2 linked regions of the Rhodoligotrophos appendicifer genome follow. The protein of the gene in region 1 interacts with the protein of each later gene in a pairwise test. Links are inferred from orthologs where the notes say so. Each region holds a gene or a part of one and is shown in the gene's direction. Other genes may lie near its edges.

Region 1 (3,258 bases):
CGAGGCGGACGCGACGTGTTTGCCGATGTCAGCTTCCAGCTCCATGGTGGCGAGTCCCTGCTGCTCACCGGGCCCAACGGTTCGGGCAAGACGACGCTCATGCGCGCACTCTGCGGCCTGTCGGAGATCACCCAGGGCAAGCTTGAACTTAGGGGCTTTCCGGGCGACCTACCGATCCCCCAGCGCAGCCACTATGTCGGGCACCAGGAGGCCATAAAAGTGGCGTTCACAGTCACCGAGAACCTTCAGTTCTGGGCGAGCTTCCTCGGCGGGGGCAATGTCGCCCTGGCGCTGGAGGCTTTCGGGCTGGCTCGCCTCGGACCGTACTCCGCCGGCCTCCTCTCCTCAGGGCAGCGACGCCGGCTGGCCTTGTCGCGATTGTTGCTGGTGAAACGGCCGATCTGGCTTCTCGACGAGCCGACGGTCGGGCTGGACGCGGCATCACAGGCCGTTCTGGGCGATCTCCTCACTGCTCATCTCGCGGACGGCGGCATGGTCATCGTCAGCTCACATGTGGATTTGCCATTGACGCCCAGCCTGCAGTTGGACATGGCGGAGCACGCTGTCCTTCCATGAGAATATTTCTGGCCATCCTCTTCCGAGACATCCGGCTGGCGCTGCGCCAGGGCGGGGGCGCGGGCACGGCCCTGGGCTTCTTTCTTGCCGTGGTCATCCTGCTGCCTTTGGGGATCGGACCCGACCTTGCTGTGCTCTCGCGCATCGCGCCCGGGGCCCTCTGGATCGCGCTGCTGCTGTCGGTCCTGCTCTCTGCGGAGCGTATTTTTCAATCCGACTATGAGGACGGTTCATTGGAGGTGATGAGCATGGGGCTCGTGCCCCTCGAGCTCATCGCGCTCGCAAAGGCGCTGGGGCACTGGATCACGACCGCCCTGCCCCTGGCGATCGCGGCCCCGCCCCTAGGAGTTCTGCTGAATGTCGCTCCCGAGGTGGTGCTGCCGCTGTGGGCTGCCATGCTTACTGCCTCGCTGGCCTTGAGCCTCCTCGCCAGTCTCGGAGCTGCACTTACGGTGGGCGTGCGGCGAGGCGGTCTCATCGTCTCCATTCTGGTCCTGCCGCTCTATATTCCTGTGCTCGTGTTCGGGATATCGGCGAGCGTCGGTCTGTCCGCGACGACGGAGGTTTTCGGCGCCTCGATGCTGATGCTGACCGCGATCACGCTCGCGTGCGCCGTGCTCTGTCCGGTCGGCGCTGCTGCCGCACTCCGGGCTCATATGAAGTAAGACGCCCCGGCAGGAAGTTGAAAACCCGCCGCATTGCAGATTTCCCCCGTTCAGTTTAAGTGCCGACTCATGCAACGTTTTGCAAATCCTACGCGCTTCGTTCAGCTTGCTGCCACGTTGCTGCCCTGGACGGCGAGTGCAGCAGCGCTGCTGCTGATCACGGGGGCCGTGTGGGGACTGGTCTATGCTCCGCCTGATTATCAACAGGGGGAGACCGTCCGCATCATGTATGTTCATGTTCCGGCGGCATGGATGGCGATGTTCGTCTATTCGAGCATGGCCGCATCCAGCGTCGTCGCAATGATTTGGCGACACCCGCTGGCTGATGTCGCTGCGAAAGCGGCAGCACCGATCGGAGCCTGCTTCACCTTCCTGGCTCTCGCAACCGGTTCTTTGTGGGGGAAACCAATGTGGGGTGCCTGGTGGGTCTGGGATGCCCGGCTCACTTCGGTCTTCGTGCTCTTCCTGCTCTATCTCGGCTACATGGCGATCTGGCAGATCATCGAGCAACGTCAACGGGCGGCAAGGATCGCGCAGATCGTCGCGGTCGTCGGCTTCGTGAACATACCCATCGTAAAATTCTCAGTGGATTGGTGGAACTCGTTGCATCAGCCTGCGAGTGTGCTCAAGATCGGAGGCCCGGCGATCGATCCGTCCATGCTTTGGCCGCTTCTGATCATGGGGCTCGCGTATCTGTTCCTGTTCATCACGCTGCTGTTAATTTCGATGCGTACGGAGATCACCTCGCGGAGGATCGCTGCGATGGAACTTGCCGAGGTCAGGGCTTAAGGAAGAATCCCATGTCGTTTGAGGCGCCACACGTTGCCTTCGTGGTCGCGGCTTATGTCCTCACCGCGCTCGTGCTTGCGGCGATGACAGTGGGCATCATCATTGCTTATCGACGGCAGGCGAGACGGCTGCAGGAGCTCGAGGAGCGTGGCGCGCCACGACGGCCGATCCGATCCCAAGCGATGGGACAAGAGACGTGAACATGGCTGCTGAAGCCCCCAAACCGCATGGCGACGAGCCTCGCAAGCGGCGCGTTCTGCCACTGGCAGTCCTTCCCGTCATCCTGTTTGCCCTGCTGGCCATCGTGATGATGATGCGCCTTTTCGGAGGAGATCCGTCGAAGCTGCCGTCACCGCTGATCGGAAAGGCGGTGCCGGATTTCGCCCTTCCCGGGCTTGCCGGCCTTCAGGCCGAAGGGATACCGGTCCCCGGGTTCTCGACCTCGGACCTGGCAAAGGGCGACGTCACTCTCGTGAATGTCTGGGCTTCCTGGTGCGTGCCCTGCCGACAGGAACATCCCATCCTCATGCAGCTGGCCACGGATCCAAACGTGAAGATCCTGGGGATCAACTACAAGGACAATGCGGAGAATGCGCGCCGTTTCCTCGGTCTTCTGGGCAATCCGTTCAGAGCCGTGGGCATTGATCCAGAGGGAAAAACCGCGGTCGAATGGGGTTTTTATGGGGTTCCAGAGACGTTCGTGGTGAACGGCAAGGGCATCATCACCTACAAATGGATCGGTCCCATGACTGCAGACATCGTCCAGCAGAATATTTTACCAGCCATTACCGCTGCTCGAGCCGGGCGAAACTGACGTTGGAGATCTCGGACAAGCCGACCTCGGCGCATAGTGGAGATGAGGCCCCCGCCTTCATCTCCACACAATAAGGATTACGACGACAGGGTCGCCCGGGGACGCCTGCCGCGAGGCCTCGGCTCCGGAGGTCGCGTAAATCCATTCGCATGAGCTTCCATCTGCAGCCCATAGGCCTCCGACAATGCGCGCAATCCTTCCAAGAGATCCCGCTGCACGTTTTTCGGCACGACGTTCAACATCTTCTGCTCAACGGCCATGGCTCCTGGCTGAGCCGATTGCAATGCGCGGCGTCCCGCGGCCGACAATTTGATCGTATTCGTGCGACCGTCTTCACGCGTGCGTTTCCGCTGCAGGAGGCCGTTCTTCAGCAAACGAGCAACGAGGTCGGCCAGCGTCGAACGGTCGATGCCG
Region 2 (3,081 bases), on another replicon or contig:
CCAGAACTGCGACACCGGACCACGCAGAGGCGTGCTCGGTCGACCGGGTTGAATACGATGGGTCTGTGGATACTCGTTGCTCTGCTGACTGCCATCGCCCTCGTGGCGGTGCTCTGGCCCTTGGTGCGCGCCGATGCGGCAGGCCCGACCGCGGCGGATCAAGAGGTAGCCGTCTATAGGGACCAGTTGACCGAGATCGACCAGGACCTCGGACGCGGACAGATCGCACCGCGCGAGGCGGAGGCGGCCCGCACCGAGGTGGCGCGGCGGCTGATCGCTGCTGCCGACCGGTCACAGGACGTCCGCCGGGAGGGGCCGGTGAGGCCCATGCTCCTGGCCGGGCTCATCGGCGTTCCCCTGTTAAGCCTTGCCGCCTATCTGACGCTGGGCCAGCCGCTGATGCCGGGCGTACCCCATGCGGAGCGCATGGCACATGCCTTGGAGAACCGCGATTTCGACGCCCTGGTGGCGCGTGTGGAGGCGCATCTGGCGGACAATCCCACCGATGCCGAGGGTTGGGGCGTGGTGGCGCCGGTCTATCTGCGCCAGGGGCGCTATGCAGACGCCGCCAACGCTTATGTGCGGATCATGAGCTTCAAGGGCGAGAGCCCGGACATGCTGACCAATTATGGCGAAGCGGCCACGCTTGCCGATGGCGGGATCGTCTCCGAGCGGGCGCGGGAGGCGTTCAGCGCGGCCTTGAAGGCCGATCCCAAACAGGCAAAGGCCGATTTCTACCTGGGCATGGCGGAGAAGCAGGACGGCAAAACGAGCGAGGCCCTGGCCCGCTGGGAAAAGCTGATCGCGGAGGCTCCCGCTGACGCGCCCTGGCGCGGCTTCGTGCAGGCCAATATCGACCAGACCAAGGCGCCGATCCGGAGCGTCGCGGGGCAAGATGCGGCGCCCGCCTTGTCGGAGGGGCAGGTCGAGGCGGTGACGTCGCAGGATGCAGTCTCCCAGCAGGCGATGATCCGCCAAATGGTGGACGGGCTGGCGGCACGGCTCGAACAGGACGGCAATGATCTGGAGGGCTGGCTCCGGCTCGCCAGGGCGCGGGTGGTGCTGGGCGAGGCGGAGGCGGCGAAGGCCGCGCTCAATGCGGCGGCCGGCCGGTTCAAGGACGACCAGGCGGCCATGGCGCGCATCGCGGAAGCGCGCAAGGCGCTGGGGGTCGAAGGATAGAACGGCAGCCGGTTCGACCGGCACGATGAAAGCGAAGAGACACGATGGCACTATCGAGGAAGCAGAGGCGAGGGGCATTCATCGGATCGGGACTGGCGGTGCTGGGCGTCGCCGCCGGACTGGTGCTCTATGCGCTGAGCGATACGATCGTGTTCTTCTATACACCCAGCGAAGCAGCCCTGAAGGTGTCACCAGGGCAGCGCTTCAGGCTGGGCGGGCTGGTGGAGCAGGGCAGCGTCAAGCAATTGCCAGACGGACGCATCCAGTTCACGGTGACCGATACGGACAAAAGCCTGCCCGTCGTCTATGCCGGAATCCTGCCGGATCTGTTCCGCGAGGGACAGGGGGTGGTCGCCGAGGGCGCGCTGGACGGACAAGGCGGGTTTGCGGCCGATACGGTGCTCGCCAAGCATGACGAGACCTATATGCCGCGCGAGGTCGCGGATGCCTTGAAGGCCAAGGGCGTGTGGAAGGACGGTGAGGCGGTGAAGACGCAGTGATCATCGAGGCTGGACATTTTGCGCTGGTTCTGGCCACCGTCATGGCGCTCTACCAGGCGCTCGTGCCGCTCTATGGCGCGCAACGCGGCAATGCGCGGATGATGGGCGTCGCCGGCACGGCGGCGCTGGCGCAGTTCGTGTTCATTGCGACGGCGTTTCTGGCGCTGACCTATGCCTTCGTCGTCTCGGATTTCTCGGTGCGTCTCGTCTGGGCGAATTCCCATTCCGCCAAGCCGCTGCTCTACAAGATCTCGGGGGTGTGGGCCAATCATGAGGGCTCCATGGTCCTCTGGGTGCTGATCCTGTCGCTGTTCGGCGCGCTGATCGCGCTGTTCGGGCGCAATCTGCCGCTGCCGCTGAAGGCGCGGACGCTGAGCGTCCAGGGTATGATCGGGCTCGCCTTCCTGCTGTTCATCCTGCTGACGAGCAATCCGTTCGAGCGGCTGATGCCACCGCCGGTGGACGGCAACGGCATCAATCCGCTGCTGCAGGATCCGGCGCTCGCCTTCCACCCGCCCTTTCTCTATGCGGGCTATGTCGGGTTGTCGATCGTGTTCTCGTTTGCCGCCGCCGCCCTGATCGGCGGGCAGGTGGACGCCGCCTGGGCACGGTGGGTGCGGCCTTGGACGTTGGCTGCGTGGATGTTCCTGACGGTCGGCATCGCCATGGGCTCGTGGTGGGCCTATTATGAACTCGGCTGGGGCGGCTGGTGGTTCTGGGATCCGGTGGAAAACGCCTCGCTGATGCCGTGGCTGGTGGCCACCGCACTGCTGCATTCAGCGGTCGTGGTGGAAAAGCGCAATGCGCTGAAAGTCTGGACCATCCTACTGGCGGTGCTGGCCTTCTCGCTGAGCCTGCTCGGCACGTTCCTGGTGCGCTCGGGCGTCCTGACCTCGGTGCATGCCTTCGCCGTCGATCCCGAACGCGGGGTCTTCATCCTGCTCATCCTGTGCCTGTTCATCGGCGGCGCCCTGAGCCTGTTTGCCTGGCGCGCGCCGCAGCTGAAGCAGGGCGGGCTGTTCGCGCCGGTGAGCCGCGAAAGTGCGCTGGTCGTGAACAATCTGCTGCTCGCGGCAGCGGCGGCCGCGGTGCTGACGGGAACGCTCTATCCCCTGGCGCTCGAGGTGCTGACGGGCGCCAAGATCTCCGTGGGCCCCCCCTTCTTCAACCTGACCTTCGGGCCGCTGATGCTGCCCCTGCTGTTGCTGGTGCCGATCGGGCCGATGCTCGCCTGGAAGCGGGCGGATGCCTGGGCTGCGGTGCAAAGGCTCTGGGCTGCGGCGCTGATCGCCCTCCTCGGCGGCGGGATCGCGTTTGCGCTCAAATCCGAGGGGCCGATGCTGGCGCCACTGGGGATCGCGCTGGGGCTGTGGCTCATTGCCGGAGCCTTCGCAGAGCT

Evidence for each region.
Region 2: the proteins of FKM97_RS19670 (region 1) and ccmE interact in binary tests that used the Escherichia coli proteins (3 or more experiments, as listed by UniProt). The link is inferred for Rhodoligotrophos appendicifer from one-to-one orthologs.

The regions. Positions count from the first base shown.
Region 1 is NZ_VHKL01000009.1:128,096-131,353, forward strand. Bases 227-3,170 are described here. They hold FKM97_RS19670 (heme ABC transporter permease), read left to right. Parts: upstream 227-1,310; coding sequence 1,311-2,030; downstream 2,031-3,170. Other genes in these bases: ccmA (heme ABC exporter ATP-binding protein CcmA), read left to right, coding at 227-576; ccmB (heme exporter protein CcmB), read left to right, coding at 573-1,241; ccmD (heme exporter protein CcmD), read left to right, coding at 2,042-2,230; FKM97_RS19680 (DsbE family thiol:disulfide interchange protein), read left to right, coding at 2,233-2,844; FKM97_RS19685 (MarR family winged helix-turn-helix transcriptional regulator), read right to left, coding at 2,922-3,170. Also shown: more of ccmA, read left to right, coding at 1-226; more of FKM97_RS19685, read right to left, coding at 3,171-3,258. UniProt on the Escherichia coli protein: Required for the export of heme to the periplasm for the biogenesis of c-type cytochromes.
Region 2 is NZ_VHKL01000003.1:283,867-286,947, reverse strand. Bases 188-2,954 are described here. They hold ccmE (cytochrome c maturation protein CcmE), read left to right. Parts: upstream 188-1,226; coding sequence 1,227-1,682; downstream 1,683-2,954. Other genes in these bases: FKM97_RS08315 (heme lyase CcmF/NrfE family subunit), read left to right, coding at 1,679-2,954; ccmI (c-type cytochrome biogenesis protein CcmI), read left to right, coding at 188-1,182. Also shown: more of ccmI, read left to right, coding at 58-187; more of FKM97_RS08315, read left to right, coding at 2,955-3,081. UniProt on the Escherichia coli protein: Heme chaperone required for the biogenesis of c-type cytochromes. Transiently binds heme delivered by CcmC and transfers the heme to apo-cytochromes in a process facilitated by CcmF and CcmH.